One region of the Ideonella sp. sgz306126 genome, then DNA from elsewhere that is predicted to be linked to it. Evidence: predicted binding sites of a transcription regulator. Region 1 holds the regulator's gene; each other region holds the start of a gene.

Region 1 (4,628 bases):
GGCCACGCCTGTTGTCGAACCGACGCAGAATCGCGCCATGAAAATCTCCTTTGTTTCGGATGTGGTGTGCCCCTGGTGCGCCATCGGACTGGCCTCGCTGGAAACGGCGCTGGAGCGCCTGGGCGGCGAGCTGGGGCCGGTCACGCTGCAGTTCGAGCCCTTCGAGCTGAACCCGCAGATGCCGCCCGAGGGCGAGGACATGCTGGAGCACATCACGCGCAAGTACGGCGTGGACGAGGCCCAGGTCCGCGCCAACCAGGCCCAGATCAGCCAGCGCGCCGCCGCGGTCGGTTTCGACATGCGCATCGAGCGCCGCCGTCGGGTCTGGAACACCTTCGATGCCCACCGCCTGCTGCACTGGGCCGGCACGCTGGGCGCGGCGCCGCAGCGGGCGCTGAAGAAGGCCTTGCTGGGGGCCTACTTCACCGACGGCGACAACGTGAGCGCGCGCGACGTGCTGCTGCGCGCGGTGGCCACGGCCGGGCTGGACGCCGCGGCGGCGGCCGAGGTGCTGGACGGCGGCCGCTACGCCGCCGAGGTGCGGGCCGACGAGGCGCGCTGGCAGCAGGCAGGCATCCACTCGGTGCCGTCCATCATCATCAACGACCGGCACCTGATCTCGGGCGGCCAGCCGCCCGAGGTGTTCGAGCAGGCGCTGCGGCAGATCGCCGCCGAGGCGGCCTGAACGTCGCGCCGCTCAGGGCGGCGTCGCGTCCTTGCGCATCGAGCCGCTGACCAGGTCGAAGCGGAACATCCGGCACTCGATCGGGCCGTTCCACATCGGCACGCGCCGGCTCTCCTTGAGCCGCATCAGCGTCGGCAGCTTGGGCTCGGGCGTCAGCACCCAGGCTGTCCAGCCGGCGTAGCCCTTCTTCCAGTGGGCGGCCAGGCGGGCGTAGAACTCGCCCGCGTCGGCCGCGCCTTCGAATTTCTCGCCGGTGCTGTCGCGCTCGGCGAAGCGGTTCGAGCCCTGCCCCTTGGGCGCGATGCGCTCGCCGTAGGGCGGGTTCATCAGGATCGTGCCGTGCGCCGCAGGCGCCGGGCGCTGCAGCGCGTCGGCGGTCTTGAACTCGATGGCCTGGAGCACCCCGGCGCGCTCGGCGTTGCGGGTGGCGAAGTCGGTCATGCGAAAGCTCACGTCGCCGGCCCAGATCGGTACCGCCGGCGCGTGGACGGCGGCCTCGGCCTGTTGCTTCATCTCGCGCCAGGCTGCCTGGTGCTCGCGGAACGGCAGCAGGCGCTCGAACGCGAAGCGGCGCTGCAGCCCGGGCGCGATGCCGCAGGCGATCTGCGCGGCCTCGATCGCGATCGTGCCGGCGCCGCAGCAGGGGTCGAGCAGACCGCCGTCCTGCTCGCGGCCCTGCCAGCCGGCGGCCGCCAGCATCGCCGCGGCCAGGGTCTCCTTGAGCGGCGCCTCGCCCTTGACCTCGCGCCAGCCGCGCTTGAACAAGGCCTCGCCGGACAAGTCGATGCTGAGCGACGCATGGTCGGGACCGAGGTGCAGCGCCAGCGCCAGATCGGGGGAGCGGGTGTCGACGCTGGGCCGCTCGCCGGTGGCGTCGCGCATCACGTCGCAGACCGCGTCCTTGATGCGCAGCGCGGCGAAGTTCAGGCTTTGCAACGGGCAGCGCCAGGCCGAGGTGTCGACGCGCAGCGTGTGGCGCGGGGTGATCCAGTCGTCCCAGCGCACGTGGCACGCCAGGTCGTAGAGGTCGTGCTCGTCGCGGTACGGACCGTCCACGACCTGCCACAGCACGCGCTGCGCCAGCCGGCTGCCGAGGTTGAGCCGCATCGCGTCGGCCAGGCTGCCGCTGACGTAGACGCCGCCGCGGCCGGCCTCGATCGGCGTGCCGGCGGGCAGCAGGCGGGTGCATTCCTCCAGCAGCCAGGGTTCGACCCCGGCGGCGCAGGGCAGGAACAGCGTGCCGGTGGTGACCGACGAGCGCGCCGCGCGCTCGCGCTGGACACGGCGCGGCGTGGCGCCGGGCGGAGCGGGATTCATAGGGCCTTGCGCAGGTTGGCGGGCGCGATCTTGAGCGCCTCGCGGTATTTGGCCACCGTGCGGCGCGCGACCTGGATGCCCTGCTCTTCGAGCATCTCGGCGATCTGGCTGTCGGACAGCGGCTTGGCGATGTTCTCGGCCGCGACGAACTGCTTGATCAGCGCGCGCACCGCCGTGCTCGACGCATTGCCGCCGGCATCGGTGTTGAGCGACGAGCCGAAGAAGTACTTCAGCTCGAAGGTGCCGTAGGGCGTGGCCATGTACTTGGCGGTGGTCACGCGCGAGATGGTGGATTCGTGCAGCCCGAGTTCGTCGGCGATCTCGCGCAGCACCAGCGGCTTCATCGCGATCTCGCCGTGGCTGAAGAAGGCCTTCTGCCGCTCGACGATGGCCTGCGAGACGCGCTGGATGGTCTCGAAGCGCTGCTGGATGTTGCGGATGAACCAGCGCGCTTCCTGCAGCCGCGCCGACAGGCTGCCGCCGCCGCGCTGGCCGCGGATCGCCTGCGCGTACAGGTCGGAGACGCGCAGCTTGGGCATCACGTCGGGGTTCAGCGTGACCTTCCAGTTGCGGCCCGATTTCACGACGATCACGTCGGGCACGACGATCAGGCTCTCGGCCTTGGCGAACGGCCGCCCCGGCTTGGGCTCGCAGGCGACGATCATCGCCTGCGCCGCCTTGACGGTGGCCTCGTCGCTGGCGGTGGCGGCGGCCAGCTTGCGCAGGTCGCGCCGGGCCAGCAGATCCAGGTGGCCGCGGCAGATCGCCATCGCGCAGTCGCGCTCCGGGCCGGCCGGGCGCAGGCGCAGCTGCAGGCACAGGCAGTCGCCCAGGTTCAGCGCCCCGACGCCGGCGGGCTCCAGGCTTTGCAGCCACTTCAGGCCGCAGCGCAGCTGGTCGGACAGCTCGTCGCGGGCCTCTTCGCCGTGGAGGTCCAGCGCATCGGCCACCCGCGCGACGATGTCTTCGAGCGTGCCGTCGAGGTAGCCGTCGTCGTTCAGCGACTCGATCAGCACGTGCACCGCCGCGGCGTCCTGCGGCGACAGGCGCATGCCCGAGAGCTGCTGGCGCAGGTGGTCCTGCAGGCTGGGCCCGTTGCCGGCGCGCTCCTGGGGCTCGAAGTCGTCGTCGCCGCTGCCTGCGCCGGCCGAGGGGGTTTCGCGGATGCCGTCGAAGTCGTCCCGTTCGGTGCCGTTCTCCCAGTCGTCGCGGGCGGTCGTGCCGAACTCCGCGCTGTCCATGCCGGTGCTCTCGTCACCGCCTTCGCCGACCGCGCTGCCCGGGGCGTCGGCCTCTTCGCGGGTGCTGGCGCTGCTGCGGTCGAGCGCGCCGAACTCGAAGGGCGTGGCGTCCTCCTCGGGTTCCAGGAAGGGGTTTTGTTCGAGCATCTGCTCGACTTCCTGGTGCAGCTCCAGCGTCGACAGCTGCAGCAGCCGGATCGATTGCTGCAGCTGCGGCGTCAGCGCCAGATGCTGGGAGAGGCGGACTTGGAGGGTCGGTTTCATCGCGCGGGCGCCACGGCGCAGGGCCGCTCCCAGGCAAGGCGCCCGCCGCGTCGCGGGCTGGAGACATCGAGGATGGACCGGGGGGCTGACATGTCACATCCGGAAGTGTTCGCCGAGGTAGACCCGGCGCACGTCCGGGTTCTCGACGATGTGCGCGGGCGTGCCTTCGGCCAGCACGTCGCCCTCGCTGATGATGTAGGCGCGGTCGCAGATGCCCAGCGTCTCGCGCACGTTGTGGTCGGTGATCAGCACGCCGATGCCGCGCTGCTTCAGGAAGCCGATGATGCGCTGGATCTCGATCACGGCGATCGGATCGACCCCGGCGAAGGGCTCGTCGAGCAGGATGAAGCGAGGCTGGGTGGCCAGCGCACGGGCGATCTCGACGCGGCGCCGTTCGCCGCCCGACAGCGCCGGCGCCGGTGAGTCGCGCAGGCCGGTCAGGCTCAGGTCGTGCAGCAGGCCGTCCAGCAGGCGCGTGATCTCGGCCTCCGGCAGCGACTTTCCGTCGGGTCCATAGCGCAGTTCCAGCACGGCGCGGATGTTTTCCTCGACCGTCAGCTTGCGGAAGATCGAGGCTTCCTGCGGCAGGTACGACAGGCCCAGGCGGGAGCGCTGGTGGATCGGCATGCGGTGCACCGGCACGCCATCGATGTGGATCTCACCGGCGTCGCAGCGCACCAGGCCCACCACCATGTAGAAGGTGGTCGTCTTGCCGGCCCCGTTGGGGCCCAGCAGCCCGACCACCTCGCCGGCGCCGACCGCCAGGTGCACGTTCTTGACGACCGTGCGTGCACCGTAGGTCTTGCGCAGGCCGCTGGCCTCCAGGCGGCTTTCGCGCCGGGGCGGCGAAACCGGCGCGGTGGCGGCGGGGTTCAACGCCCCGCTCCCGCGCTGGACGCAGGCGTGGGCGGCAGCGGCGCCGAGGCCGGCGCATCGGCCGCGCGCGGGACGAACACCAGCCGAGCCCGGCCGGGGGCCGCGCCCGACGTGGCGGCCGCGCCGCCGTCGAAGGTGATGGTGTCGGTGGGCTGGTCGTAGACGATGCTGGCGGCACGCGCCTCGTCGGCCACCACCCCGGCGCGCAGGACCTGCATCCTGGCGTCGCCGCTGAAGCGGATCCG
Region 2 (4,628 bases), on a different contig from region 1:
GCCGGCAAACGGCTGATTTCCGGCGAATCGTTGTTCACCACGGTGTACAGCAATCCGACCACGGGCAAGCGGCGGGTCGCGTTCGCGGCGCCGTACCCGGGCAAGATCGTGCCGATGGATCTGCGCCAACTGGGCGGGACCTTGATCTGCCAGAAGGAGGCGTTCCTGTGCGCTGCGCGGGGCGTGTCGCTGGGGGTGTTCTTCCAGCAGCGGCTGTCGGCGGGGTTCTTCGGTGGCGACGGCTTCGTGATGCAACGCCTGGATGGCGACGGCCTGGCCTTCGTGCATGCCGGCGGCACGGTGGTGCGCCGCGAGTTGCAGGCCGGGCAGACGTTGCTCGTGGACACCGGTTGCGTGGTGGCCTTCACGCCGGGTGTTTCTTTCGAGATCCAGTATGTCGGCAAGGTGAAGACGGCCTTGTTCGGCGGCGAAGGCTTGTTCCTGGCGAAACTGACGGGCCCAGGGACCGTGTGGATCCAAAGCCTGCCGTTCTCCCGCCTGGCCAGCCGGGTGTTCGCGGCGGCACCGCAGACCGGCGGCGCCACGCAAGGGGGAAGCATGCTGGGCGGCATCGCTGCGGGCGGACTGCTAGGCGCGGTGCTGGGCAGCGATGACGATTGAGCGTTTCGTGCGCGCGGCGTCGCGCGGCGCGGCTTCTGCCTTATCCTCGGCCTCATGAAGCTCCTGCTCGATTCGTTCTGGCGCGCGTTTGCCTACCTGTTCCTGCCCCGCGTCATCGGCCTGTCGCTGCTGCCCTTGCTGATTGCCGGCAGCCTGGCGGTCGGGCTGGGCTGGTTCTATTGGGCCGACGCGGTGGCGGCGGTGCGCGCCACGCTGGAAAACTGGTCGCTGGTGAGCGCGATGCTGAAGTGGCTGGATGGCACGCTGGGTGCCAACTTTCGTGTCGTGCTCGCGCCGATGATCGTGGTCGCGTTGGCGGTGCCCTTCATCGTCGTTTTGAGCCTGCTGCTGGTGGCCTGGCTGATGACGCCTGCGGTGGTCGGCATCGTCCATGAGCGGCGTTTTGCGGCGCTGGAGCGGCGCCACGGAGCGGGGATGTGGCGCAGCGTGCTGTGGGCGCTGGGCTGCACCGTGGTGGCCTTGCTGGCGATGATGATCACCGTGCCGCTGTGGTTCGTGCCGCCGCTGGTGCTGATCCTGCCGCCGCTGATCTGGGGCTGGCTGACCAAGCAGGTGATGAGTTTCGACGTGCTGGCCGATCATGCCAGCGCGGTGGAGCGCCGAGCCGTGTTGCGCGAGCACCGCTGGCCTTTGCTGATCATCGGCATCGTCACCGGCTACTTGGGGGCGGCGCCATCGCTGATCTGGGCCATCAGTGCGGCCACGCTGGTGCTGGCACCGCTGCTGGTGGCCGTGTCGGTGTGGCTGTACACGCTGGTATTCGCGTTCTCCGCGCTGTGGTTCGCCCATTACGCATTGGCGGCGCTGCAGGTGCATCGCCGTCAGGCCGAGGTGGATGTCGAGGCCATGCCTGCGAATGCCGGCCCCGCTGCGTCGCTCCATCCTGCGGATCTGCCGCCGGTCCTGCCTCCGGCCTGATCGGTGCCCGCCGCACCGCAGGAATTCGCGCCATCGATCGGAATCTCCATGCGTTTCGGACTCATCATCATCGGCGACGAGATCCTCTCGGGTCGCCGTCAGGACAAGCACCTCGCACGGGTGATCGAACTGCTGGCCGCGCGTCACCAGACGCTGGCCTGGGCGCGATACCTCGGTGACGATCCGGTCGACATCACGGCGGCGCTCAAGTCGGCCCTGGCGGGGGAGGAGACGGTGTTCTGCTGCGGCGGCATTGGCGCCACCCCCGACGACCACACGCGCCAGTGTGCCGCCGCCGCCAGCGGGCGACCCCTGGCGCTGCACCCGCAGGCGCGCCTGCTGATCGAAGAGCGCATGCGGGAGATGGCTGCCGAGAAGGGCGAGGTGTGGGACCCGGAGCTGCCCGACAACCTGCATCGCTTGAACATGGGCGTGTTTCCGCAAGGGGCGAGCCTGATTCCGAATCCCTACAACAAGATTCCCGGCTTCAGCGTCGGCAACGTTCATTTCGTGCCCGGCTTCCCGGTGATGGCCCATCCGATGATCGAGTGGGTGCTGGACACTGTGTACGCGGGCCTGGCGCCCAAGGCGCACGCCGAGCGCGCGGTCTACATCGACGGCGCGATGGAGGCGACGTTGACGCCGCTGATGCTGGCGATCGAGGCGCGTCATCCCGGCGTGAAGGTGTTCAGCCTGCCCAGTGTCGATCACCCGCAGCGCGGGCGTCACATCGAGCTGGGCGTCAAGGGCGAGCCCTCGGCCGTGGTGGCGGCCTACGACACGCTGGTGGCCGGCTTGCAGGCCATGCCCGACTTGCGCTGGCGTGCAGCCTGATCTGGCTGGCATGAGCCTAACTGGTGCGCGAAAACCCAATTTGGTGCAATGTCGTCTGTTTCCAGGAATCGATGGTCGGCGTCGTGCAGCGCGGATTCAGTCGCGCGCGCGGGGTGCGGTCTTCGATGGCGGCAGCCGGCTTGTCCTGGCGCATTGGAAAGCGATACCGCCCCGGTGCGGCACAACTTTGCTGGCATCGTTCACCATTTCTGGGCACGCTTTCTGCTACATTCCCCGCGCCGTGGTGAACACGGGCACCCCGGCTGCAGTCAGGCCGTGGCGCTCCTGCCGCCATCGACCCCGAACCTCTGTTGACAACTCATCCGCCAGGAGCCCTATTGATGGCCAAGACCGTCGCCGATGTGATGAAGATGGTGAAGGACAACGAAATCAAGTTCGTTGACTTCCGCTTCACCGATACCCGTGGCAAGGAGCAGCACGTCACCGTGCCCGTGTCCGCATTTGACGAAGACAAGTTCAGCTCGGGCCACGCGTTCGATGGCTCGTCGATCGCCGGCTGGAAGGGGATCGAAGCCTCCGACATGTTGCTGATGCCGGACCCGAATACCGCCAACGTCGACCCCTTCTTCGAAGAGCCGACGCTGCTGCTGACGTGCGACGTCATCGACCCGACCGACGGCAAGCCCTACGAGCGCGATCCGCGCTCGCTGGCCAAGCGCGCCGAAGCCTACATGAAGGCTTCCGGCCTGGGTGACGTGGCCTACTTCGGTCCGGAACCCGAGTTCTTCGTCTTCGACAGCGTGCGCTGGGCGAACGACATGTCGGGTTGCTTCTTCAAGATCGAATCCGAAGAAGCCGCCTGGAACTCCGGCAAGGAATACGAGCACGGCAACACCGGTTATCGTCCCAGCGTCAAGGGCGGCTACTTCCCGGTGCCGCCGGTCGACAGCGCCCAGGACATGCGTTCGGAAATGTGCCTGCTGCTCGAACAGCTGGGCATTCCGGTCGAGGTGCATCACCACGAAGTGGCGAACGCAGGCCAGATGGAAATCGGCACCAAGTTCAGCTCGCTGGTCCAGCGTGCAGACTGGCTGCAACTGCAGAAGTACATCATCGTCAACGTCGCCCATGCCTACGGCAAGACGGCGACCTTCATGCCCAAGCCCATCGTCGGCGACAACGGCTCGGGCATGCACGTGCACCAGTCGGTCTGGAAGGACGGCAAGAACCTGTTCGCCGGTGACGGCTATGCCGGTCTGTCGGAATTCGCGCTGTACTACATCGGCGGCATCATCAAGCACGCCCGTGCGCTGAACGCGATCACGAACCCGGGCACCAACAGCTACAAGCGCCTGGTGCCGGGCTTCGAAGCCCCGGTGAAGCTGGCCTACTCGGCCAAGAACCGCTCGGCCTCGATCCGCATTCCGTACGTGGCCAACCCCAAGGGCCGTCGCATCGAGGCGCGCTTCCCCGATCCTTCGGCCAACCCGTACCTGGCCTTCGCCGCACTGCTGATGGCCGGCCTGGACGGCGTGGAGAACAAGATCCACCCGGGCGAAGCCGCCACCAAGGACCTGTACCACCTGCCGCCGGAAGAAGACGCGAAGATCCCGACCGTCTGCCACAGCCTGGACCAGGCGCTGGAGTACCTGGACAAGGACCGCGCGTTCCTGACCAAGGGCGGCGTGTTCACCGACGCCTACCTCGACGCCTACATCGAGTTGAAGATGCAGGAAGTCACCCGCTTCCGCATGGCCACCCATCCGGTGGAATACGACATGTACTACGCGCTCTGATTCTTCGGAATCATCGGGCTCGCGAAGGGGACGGCATGCCGTCCCCTTTTTCTTTGGCGCTCACGCGTCGGCGGCGTGTCGCATTGACGCGTTGAACCCGCTTCGACACGCCAGGTCAACGACTTCGGGAGAGAATGACGCCATGAAAACGACCGCCCTCTCGCGCTGGCCGATGGCTTGGACGGCATGCTGGTTGTTGACGGCCGGGCCGGGCGTCCATGCGCAGCCCGCGCCATCGGTCTACTACGTCTGTCCCGGCAACGTGTTCACCAACACCATCACGCCGCGCGAAGCCGAGATGCGCGGGTGCAAATCGCGCGAGACGCACGAGCCCACCACCATCGCCGCCCCGCGCCCGCGGCCGGCGGCCTCGGCCCGTGCCAGCGATGCCCGGGTCGGTGCCGGCGAGCAGCGCGCCCGCGACTCCGACGCGCGTCGCATCCTCGAAGGCGAATTGCGCAAGGAGCAATCGGCGCT
Region 3 (4,628 bases), 330 kb from region 1:
ACGCGCGTGACGGCGGACTTCGAGATCGACGCGGCGCAGTCCGCGGTGCACTGCCGCGTGCAGGCCGAGACCTTCGGCCGCACCGGCGTCGAGATGGAAGCGCTGACCGCCGTGCAGATCGGCCTGCTCACGATCTACGACATGTGCAAGGCCGCCGACCGCGGCATGGTGATGACCGACATCCGCCTGCTGGAGAAGCAGGGCGGCAAGTCGGGGCACTGGGTGGCCGGGTAAGGCCTGTTCCGGCCGGAGCATATGCCCCGGCCCCTCGACGATCAAGGCCGGAAGTCGCGCCAGCCCAGGGTGCGCGGTGCCGGTGTGCACTGGAACGGCAGCGGTGCCGCTGGCGTCGCCGGCGCGGTGCATGCGCCGAGGAAGGTCGCGGCATCGGGATTGTGGAACTCGCGCAGGCGGTCGGCCAGGTAGCGTGCCTTGTCCGGATGGCCCGATTCGTTCAGCGCGTGCGCCCAGGCGATCATCAGGCGGGTGTCCAGCAACGATTGCGTGGCCGTGGCAAACGCGCCCATGGCCTGCGAGGGCGGCTCGGTCGTCGTGGCCGCGGCGTAATCGGCCTGGTAGGCGAAGAAGACGCTGCTGCGTCCCCGCTCGATGCGCTGCGCCAGCGACGCATCGTTGTCCCCGGCGACGTAGATGGCCACCACCTTGCCGTAATCGGTCAGCGCGAACACCGACCCGGCGATCATCGCCAGGCCCAGCAAGGGACCGGCCCACGAGCGTTCGACCCCGAGCTTGCCGCGTTGCGCCGGCTCGCCGCGCAGCAGGCTGCCCCAGGCCCAGGCCGTGGGCAGCAGGAAATAGGCGTACCAGAGCGGATATTCGAGCAGGCTGTGCAGGCCGATCATCAGCAGCATCACGAACACCGCCCGCGCCGCCGCCCCGGCGTCGCCCGGCACCGCCCAGGCGCGGCGCGCGGCGCGCCACAAGGCCCACGCCAGCAGGCCGCACACCAGCACCGCCATCGGCAGGCCCAGTTCGACGGCGAACTGCAGGAACAGGTCGTGGGTGTGGTCGAAGAAGGCCACCGGCCGGCCGGGAAAGGGCGTCAGCGTCCAGGCGAAGTTGAATTCGCCCCAACCCACCCCCGTCCACGGGTTGGCGCGGATCAGCGCCAGCGTGTCGCGCCAGATCCCGAAGCGCGAGGACGACAGATCGGTCTCGTGCAGCCGCGCCTCGCCGCCGAAGGCATGGGCCGTCTCATGCGCCCAGCCGTCCATCACGAACCAGCACAGCGCATACACCAGCGGTGCCGCCAGCAGCGCCCAGCGCACCCGCCGATCCAGGCGCTTGTCCAGCGCGCCCCAGACGGCCAGCAGCAAGATGCCCACCGTGCCGGTGCGCGAGGCGCTGAGCACCACCGCCAGCACCATCGCCGCGCCGAACAGGGCCGCCGCCGCGTCCGGCAGGCGCCAGGCGAACCAGCGCCGGGCCTGCATCAGCGGCACCAGCGCGATCAGGCCCCACAGCAACAGGCTGCTGAGGTGGTTGGGCTGACGCAGGTTGCCCACCGCACGACCCGGCAGGCCCGAGCGCGCGATCCAGGTGCCGTCGGCCCATTGCGGCGCGAACACCTGCACCAGCGCCACCGCCGTGCTGGCCAATCCCGCCACCACCATCGCCGAGGCGAAGCCGTGCCATTCGGCGTCACCGGCCGAGCCCTCGCCGGCCTCGCCGCGCGGGCCGGTACCCCGTGCCGCCGACACCCCCACCAGCGCCATCGCCGCCGCCAGCAGGGCCAGCGATTCGAAGGCCAATGAACTCGGCAGGCTGCCGGCCATCGAGACCAGCACCGCCCCCATCAACAACGCCAACGCGGCCAGCAACGGCGCCGCCGGCCGCCACGCGCCGCGCACCCAGCGCGGCGACCCCGCCAGCAGCACGCCGCCCCACCCCGCCACCGCCAGCAACTGGTTCAGCAGCGTGGCGGACGGGCTGAGGTTGTAGGCGAGGAGGGTGGGGAGCAGCAGTGCTGGCAGCATTGAGCCAACTGAAACACTCACTGCACACCCAGTCTTTGCGGCCATATCAATCGCTCAAAAGGATTGATGGTAACAACTGATCGACCCGCATTGCCACCGCAGGAAGTCAGATGTGCGCTGCCGGATTCACGTGGGCTTGGATTCCAAAATATCAACAACTACACGACTTGATTCGATCAACCGAATTAAATTCCAGTGCAACTCTTCGGAAGATATTTTTGCGCTGCAGAAGAAGTGCATGTCCATTGAGAACTCCCCCCTGCGACTATTGATACGGATGTAAACGTTAACGTCTGATCCGCGATCCCCTCCCCGACGCCAGAGTGATTCATCGTCGCCTTAACAACACATTCAGTTCCACCACTCAATTCAATTGAAGCCGTATATTTACCCTGCGCGGATGACAGATCTGTAAACCCCGGCGTCGCATTTGTCGGGCAAGCACCCGTCTGAATGAAATAGTCCGTAATTGGACCCTTTTGTGCCGAAGCCATATTTATAGCCTCGCTCATCTGGGCTCGCCCCAAATAGTCTTGGTATGCGGGAAGACCCAAGGCCGCCAGAATCCCAATGACAGCCATGACGATCATCAATTCAATCAGAGTAAAGCCACGCTCCAGCTTCATTTGGTATTCCGCCTAAACTTCTAAATAGTTATTCGGCCATATCTTTTGGAAATTCCAAAAAAAAGGGGCCGAATTGGCCCCTTTTTTACTCAACCGACAGCGGTGAGTCTAGTTAGGCGCCCACGCAAGCCTTCGGCACATACTTCTGCAATGCGTTAGAGGTGCAGGCCCAAGAAAGGGAACCGCCGTTATTGGTCATCGTCAGCGTCAGCGTCTTGCCTTGAATCCCACTGCTCACCCCAGTGGAAACCATGGTAGCCGTGATGGTGCAAGCAGGCGCGGTGCCTGCAACATCGACTTGAGCGACATATTTGCCCTTGATGTTCGTGTTCGTATCAATACCATCGCTACCGTTGGTCGGGCAGGTGCCGGCTTGACCAAAGACGTCCATCACAGGAGTCTTCAGGCCGTCAGCCAAGGTCATCGCCTCCGACATTTGCGAGCGAGCCAAGTAGTCTTGGTAAGCCGGCAAGGCGATGGCGGCCAGGATACCGATGATCGCCACGACGATCATCAGTTCGATCAGGGTGAAACCTTGTTGAACGCGCTTCATGAGTAAGCTCCTTCAGAGTGACTCGGTTGAAAAAGGGGTGCTACGGCCTTCTTCTTTGCGATTCGCGTGCCAGCTTGAAACGGTCTGTTCCGAGTGAAGTTTGCACGGCGAGTGACCCATCTGGTCGGTCGGGACCGCCTCAACGCGTCACTTGGCGGAGGCAGGTGACAAAAATTGTCAGTCGCTGCGTCGGCCGGCCACCGGGCGGGGCGGCCCTGCGCGATCAGCAGCTCAGCATCTGCCCCGCGCGCAGCGCCAGCGGCGGTGGGCCTGCCAGTTGGCTGGCCAGGTCGGCCAACACGGTGTCCATCTCGCCGGGCTTGATGTGGGTGAGCAGCACCTGGGCCCCCGCGGGCACCTGCGCCAGCTCGGTCGCCAGCGTGGACGGGCAGTGGTGGCGGCTGTCGGCGGCGACGGCGCGTTCGCTCTCGGGAAAGGCGATCTCGATCACCAGTTGGGCCACGTCGATGCCTTGCAAGGCCGCCCACAAGGCCGGGTTGGGGCCGGTGTCGCCGGTGTAGACCCAGGCCCCCTGCCCGCCCTGCACCGCGTAGCCCACGGCTGGCACGGTGTGGTGGGCCGGCAGCACCCGGAAGCTGCGCTGGCGGGCGCCCAGGACCAAGGCCTGGCCCACCGCCAGCGGCACCAGCGTGAGCACCGGCGCCTGGGCGCTGGGCAGGCGGGTGAAGTCGGGCCAGATCTGGTCGTTGAACAGGTGGGCGCGCAGCGCGGCCAGGGTCTCGGGCAAGGCGTGGACCTGGATCGGCGGGCGGCCCAGGCGGCGACGCATCACGCTGTCGGCCAGCAGCGGCACGCCCAGCACGTGGTCCAGGTGCGAGTGGCTGAGCAGGATGTGATCGATGCGGCCGAGTTCGTCCAGCGTCAGATCGCCGACGCCGGTGCCGGCATCGACCAGCAGGTCGTCATCGAGCAGGAAGGCGGTGGTGCGGCAATCGCGCGCCAGCGAGCCGGAGCAGCCCAGCACCCGGATGGACAGGGGTGCGGTCATGGGGCGCTGGGCGGCGCGGCGGCCAGCTGACGTTGCAGGCGCGCAGCCAGGGTCAGCAGCGCAGGCGGTGATTCGAGGGGATGGAGCGCGAGCAAGTCATGAAGCCGCGCCAGATGGGCATGGGCCTGGGCGCCATGTTGCTGGCGCGCGGCCTGGAGCGCAAGGTGCCAAATGCCCACTTCTTCGCGCGCAAGGGCCTGCGCCGACGATGGCGGCTGCAGCGGTGTGAACAGCGTCACGGGTTGGGCCCGGCCGCGGACCTGGCATTCGTCGACTTCCAGCCACACCACGTCGGTCAATTGGTCGCCGCAGGCGTGGCGGGTGCTGTCGGCCACCAGCAGGCCGATGCCCATCTCGCGGGTCAGCGCTTCGAGCCGGGCGGCCAGATTGACCGCGTCGCCCACCGCCGTGTAGCTGCGGCGCAGCCGCGAGCCGAGATCGCC
Region 4 (4,628 bases), on a different contig from region 1:
TCAGGCCGCGCCGTCGCGCTCGACCGTGCTGCTGCGCGGCGAGAGCGGCACCGGCAAGGAGGAGATCGCCCGGGCGGTGCACTACCTCTCGCCGCGCAAGGACGCGCCCTTCATCAAGGTGAACTGCGCGGCGCTCACGGAGTCGCTGCTCGAATCCGAGTTGTTCGGCCACGAGAAAGGCGCTTTCACCGGCGCGGTGGGCGACCGCAAGGGCCGCTTCGAGCTGGCCAGCGGCGGCACCCTGTTCCTCGACGAGGTGGGCGACATCTCGCCCGCCTTCCAGGCCAAGCTGCTGCGCGTGCTGCAGGAGCGCGAATTCGAACGCGTGGGCGGAAGCCGCCCGGTGAAGGTGGACGTGCGTCTGATCTGCGCCACCAACCGGGACCTGGAACGCATGGTGCAGCGCGGCGAGTACCGGGCCGACCTGTACTACCGCATCAACGTGGTCAGCATCTTCCTGCCGCCGCTGCGCGAGCGCCGCGACGACATACCGCCGCTGGTGGCCCACTTCCTCGACCGCTACAACAAGGAAAACCGCAAGGCCCTGAAGGTGACGCCCGAGGCCATGGCGGTGCTGAGCAACTGCTACTGGCCGGGCAATGTGCGCGAGCTGCAGAACTGCATCGAGCGCACCGCCACCATGGTGGCGGGCGATCAGATCGGCGACCTGGCTTTCCCATGCAAGAGCAACCGCTGCCTCACGCAGACGCTGCACCACATCGACAAGGAAGACGCGGTGGCCGCAGCCACCGGCAGCACCATCCACTTCGCGGGCCGCTCGCACCACGAGGCCCCGGCACCCGTGCCTTCGGGGCACGATCACGACGATGACAGCGATGGCGACGAGGTGCTGCGCATCGGCCCCACCGCGCGACTGAGCGACGCCTCGGCCGTGCCCCCGCGCCAGTTCGGCCCCGAGCCACCCGAGGGCGAGCGCGACCGCCTGGTGTGGGCCATGGAGCAATGCGGCTGGGTGCAGGCCAAGGCCGCGCGGCTGCTGCGGGTGACTCCGAGGCAGCTGGGCTATGCGCTGCAGAAGCACCATATCGAGGTGCGCAAGCTCTGACCGAGACAAGGCCGCGAACCCCACGCACCGACGCCCCCCGGCAAGACGGGCCGGGGCCTCGACGACAGCTCTGGAGGTACCGCATGGCATCGCACCCAGCTTTCTGGCCTTGGCGCGCTCGTGGACGACGTTGCCTGCGCCTGCGCAGGGCATTTTCAGATGTGCTGCTGCGCTTGCACGACGAGCAGCGGCGCTCGCCCGTCGCCGCGACGGCCCACCGCTGACGCGCCAGCCGCGGCGTCTGCGCCCGGGCTTGTCGCTTTTGTCGTGACCGGCACAGCGCGACTGCGCTGACCCTACACAGCAAGTTGTTGATTCACAAGGGAATTCACGCTGGCACGGGTCTCGCAATGGGGCTTGCATTCGTCACCATGCGAGGTGCTCCATGTCAGGCCAGGCCACATTCGTTTCCATCGCCGATCTGAAGAAGGGTCGACAGGCGGTCAGTGAAGTCGCCCCTTCCAGCGGGGGTTGCGGCACCACCGGAGGCGAGGGCAAGGCAAGTTGCGGCTCGTCCGACGGCCAGGGCGACATGCCCGCCGAGATCTGGGACAAGGTCAAGAACCACCCCTGCTATTCGGAAGAGGCCCACCACCACTTCGCCCGCATGCACGTGGCCGTGGCCCCGGCCTGCAACATCCAGTGCAACTACTGCAATCGCAAGTACGACTGCAGCAATGAATCGCGCCCCGGCGTCGTGAGCCAGAAGCTCACGCCCGACCAGGCGGTGAAGAAGGTGCTGGCCGTGGCGAGCGAGATCCCGCAGATGACCGTGCTGGGCATCGCCGGCCCGGGCGACGCGCTGGCCAACCCGAAGAAGACCTTCGACACCATGCGCGCGCTGAGCGAGAAGGCGCCGGACATCAAGCTGTGCCTGTCCACCAACGGCCTGGCCCTGCCCGACCTGGTGGACGAGATCTGCAAGCACAACATCGACCACGTCACGATCACCATCAACATGGTGGACCCGGAGATCGGCGCCAAGATCTACCCCTGGATCTACTGGGACCATCGCCGCATCACCGGCGTGGAAGCCGCCCGCATCCTGCACCAGCGCCAGATGCTGGGCCTGGAGATGCTGACCGCGCGCGGCGTGCTCACCAAGATCAACTCGGTGCTGATCCCCGGCGTCAACGACCAGCACCTGATCGAGGTGAACCGCGAGGTCAAGAAGCGCGGCGCCTTCCTGCACAACATCATGCCGCTGATCTCGGAAGCCGAGCACGGCACCGTCTTCGGCCTGACCGGCCAGCGCGGCCCCACGGCGCAGGAGCTCAAGGCCGTGCAGGACGCCTGCATGGGCGGCGCGAACCTGATGCGGCATTGCCGGCAATGCCGCGCCGACGCGGTGGGCCTGCTGGGCGAAGACCGCAGCGACGAATTCACCCTCGACAAGATCGACGCCATGGGCGAGGTGGTGTACGACCTGGGCAAGCGTCAGGCCTACCAGGCCGCCGTGGAGCTGGAGCGCCAGTCGCAGCACCAGGCCAAGGTGGATGCGCTGGCCGCCCAGCTCGACCTCGACCACATCGACCCCGACATGAGCGTGCTGCTGGCGGTGGCCACCGAGGGCCATGGCAAGGTCAACCAGCACTTCGGCCACGCCACCGAGTTCCAGATCTTCCAGGTCTCGAAGGACCAGGCCATGTTCGTGGGTCACCGCCGCGTGGACCTCTACTGCCAGGGCGGCTACGGCGAGGACGAGCAGTTGCCCTCCATCGTCAAGGCCATCAACGACTGTCACGCGGTGCTGGTGGCCAAGATCGGCGCCTGCCCGCGTGACGAGCTCAAGGCCGCCGGCATCGAACCGGTGGAAGAGTACGCCCACGAGTACATCGAGAAGGCCGCGCTGCGCTGGTTCGCCGACTACCGCCAGCGCATCGCCAACGGTGAGCTGCGCCACGTGCCGCGCGGCGACGCCGCGATCCGCCAGGGCGCGCTCATCGGCGCTGCCGAAGCCGCCTGAACGTCATCCCCACCCAGACCAGGAGAACACCATGGCCCTGAAGATCATCGCCTCCACCTGCACAGGCTGCTCCGCCTGCGAGCCTGAGTGCCCCAACGTGGCCATCCGCGAGAAGGGCGGCACTTACATCATCGACCCCAACAAGTGCACCGAGTGCGTGGGCCAGTTCGACTCGCCGCAGTGCGTGGCCGTGTGTCCGGTGGACGGCTGCATCAAGAAGGCCTGAGGACAGGGGCCCCCGGCGTCGGCCGCGCCCCGCGTTGATAACCGTCGAAGCGAGTATCCAATGATTCTTCCCAACGTCACCGTCACCCCGGCTGCGGCCAGGTTCATGCGCCGCATGGTGCGCTTCTCCGAGCACCCCGCCGGGGGTTTTCGCCTCAGCGTCACGCCCGGCGGCTGCTCGGGCTACAGCTCGGAGTTCACCGTGCAGGCGGCCCCGCTGGCCGGCGACGCCGAGCTCGCGGTGGGCGACGTGCGGGTGTTCCTGCCGGCAGAGAGCCGTCTGGTGCTCGACGGCGTCACGGTGGACTTCGCCGAAAGCCCGACGCAGTCGGGTCTGACCTTCTTCAACCCGTCGGCCGGGCCCTGCGCCTGCAGCAGCTCGGGCGACGTGGCCAGGCCCGCCGAAGCCATGGTGTCGCTGGCCTCGCTCAAGCGGCACTGAGAGCGGTGGGCATGGTCGAATTCGACGATGCGGTGCTGGGCCTGGGGCTGCCCGCCCTGGCCGAGGCCGCCCTGCGCGAGGCCGGTGAGCAGCGCGGCGACGAACCCCGAGCCATGGCCGCGCTGGTGCGGGCGCAGATGCTGGCCCCCGAACACCCGGCCGTGCTCATCGCCCTGTACCGCCACCACTTCTACGGCCACCGCATGGGGCCGGCGCGCGACGTGGCCCGGCGGGCCCTGCACATCGGCGCGCGCGCGCTGGGCCTGCCCGCCCTCTGGCGCGAGGTGCCGCGCCAGCCCCTGGCCGGCGCCAAGGAAGACGCGGCGGTGCGCTTCTACCTCTTCACGCTCAAGGGCTATGCCTACCTCAGCCTGCGGCTGGACGACGACACCGAGGCCCGCGATGCGCTGGCCTTGCTGCGCCACCTGGACCCGGACGACGCCGTGGGCGGTGCGCTGATCGAGGCGGTGCGCCAGCGTGCGCTGGTGGGCGAGCCCGACGACGACGCCAGCGCCTCGCCGGATGTGTTTGGCGCCGCGGCCTGGGCCCGATTGGCCCCGGCCTGAGAAGAGCCGACCCGCCATGCCCGCCGCCCCTCCCCAGGCCCCGGTGCAGGTGCGCGCGCCCAGCGGCGACATTCCCGTCGTCAACTGGCTGGGCCAGCCGGTGAGTTGCGCGGCTTGCCTGCACCAGCACGCGCGCGCCCAGCTCGGCTGCGAGCCCGGCCACAGCTGCATGCAGGACGCCTACGCGCGCCGCATCGATCGCTTCTTCCACCAGCACCCCGAGCTGGCGATGCAGCACCTGACACACCCGTACTTCGAGGTGCGCGCCATCGCCGCGCGCCATGCGGATCTGTTCCACCTGAACGGGATGCGCAACGACCCCGACGAAACCGTGCGCATGCAGGTGGCGCTGCGGCTGCCACC

The links. The regulator sigma-54, encoded in region 1, starts transcription at its own class of promoters, with help from an activator protein. The targets are predictions, from matches to a motif close to TGGCANGNAANCTGCTTT.
Region 2: a site for sigma-54 is predicted at 2,606-2,623, ahead of glnA (type I glutamate--ammonia ligase). Genes of this name have one in related genera too.
Region 3: a site for sigma-54 is predicted at 3,231-3,248, ahead of AC0N04_RS05305 (pilin). Genes of this name have one in related genera too.
Region 4: a site for sigma-54 is predicted at 1,401-1,418, ahead of nifB (nitrogenase cofactor biosynthesis protein NifB). Genes of this name have one in related genera too.

The regions. Positions count from the first base shown of each region.
Region 1 covers NZ_JBVYWP010000002.1:533,462-538,089, forward strand. The annotation lists gene AC0N04_RS06945 (DsbA family oxidoreductase) at 38-685, shown strand; gene AC0N04_RS06950 (THUMP domain-containing class I SAM-dependent RNA methyltransferase) at 698-2,002, opposite strand; gene AC0N04_RS06955 (RNA polymerase factor sigma-54) at 1,999-3,507, opposite strand; gene lptB (LPS export ABC transporter ATP-binding protein) at 3,601-4,383, opposite strand; gene lptA (lipopolysaccharide transport periplasmic protein LptA) at 4,380-4,628, opposite strand, start outside.
Region 2 covers NZ_JBVYWP010000003.1:674,728-679,355, forward strand. The annotation lists gene AC0N04_RS11535 (TIGR00266 family protein) at 1-621, shown strand, start outside; gene AC0N04_RS11540 (EI24 domain-containing protein) at 676-1,560, shown strand; gene AC0N04_RS11545 (competence/damage-inducible protein A) at 1,609-2,394, shown strand; gene glnA (type I glutamate--ammonia ligase) at 2,736-4,151, shown strand; gene AC0N04_RS11555 (hypothetical protein) at 4,294-4,628, shown strand, end outside.
Region 3 covers NZ_JBVYWP010000002.1:203,107-207,734, forward strand. The annotation lists gene moaC (cyclic pyranopterin monophosphate synthase MoaC) at 1-234, shown strand, start outside; gene AC0N04_RS05295 (PglL family O-oligosaccharyltransferase) at 276-1,997, opposite strand; gene AC0N04_RS05300 (pilin) at 2,183-2,623, opposite strand; gene AC0N04_RS05305 (pilin) at 2,736-3,176, opposite strand; gene AC0N04_RS05310 (MBL fold metallo-hydrolase) at 3,400-4,185, opposite strand; gene AC0N04_RS05315 (CHASE2 domain-containing protein) at 4,182-4,628, opposite strand, start outside.
Region 4 covers NZ_JBVYWP010000001.1:822,329-826,956, forward strand. The annotation lists gene nifA (nif-specific transcriptional activator NifA) at 1-1,066, shown strand, start outside; gene nifB (nitrogenase cofactor biosynthesis protein NifB) at 1,452-3,032, shown strand; gene AC0N04_RS03810 (4Fe-4S binding protein) at 3,064-3,258, shown strand; gene AC0N04_RS03815 (HesB/IscA family protein) at 3,319-3,699, shown strand; gene AC0N04_RS03820 (hypothetical protein) at 3,711-4,265, shown strand; gene AC0N04_RS03825 (4Fe4S-binding leucine-rich repeat protein) at 4,282-4,628, shown strand, end outside.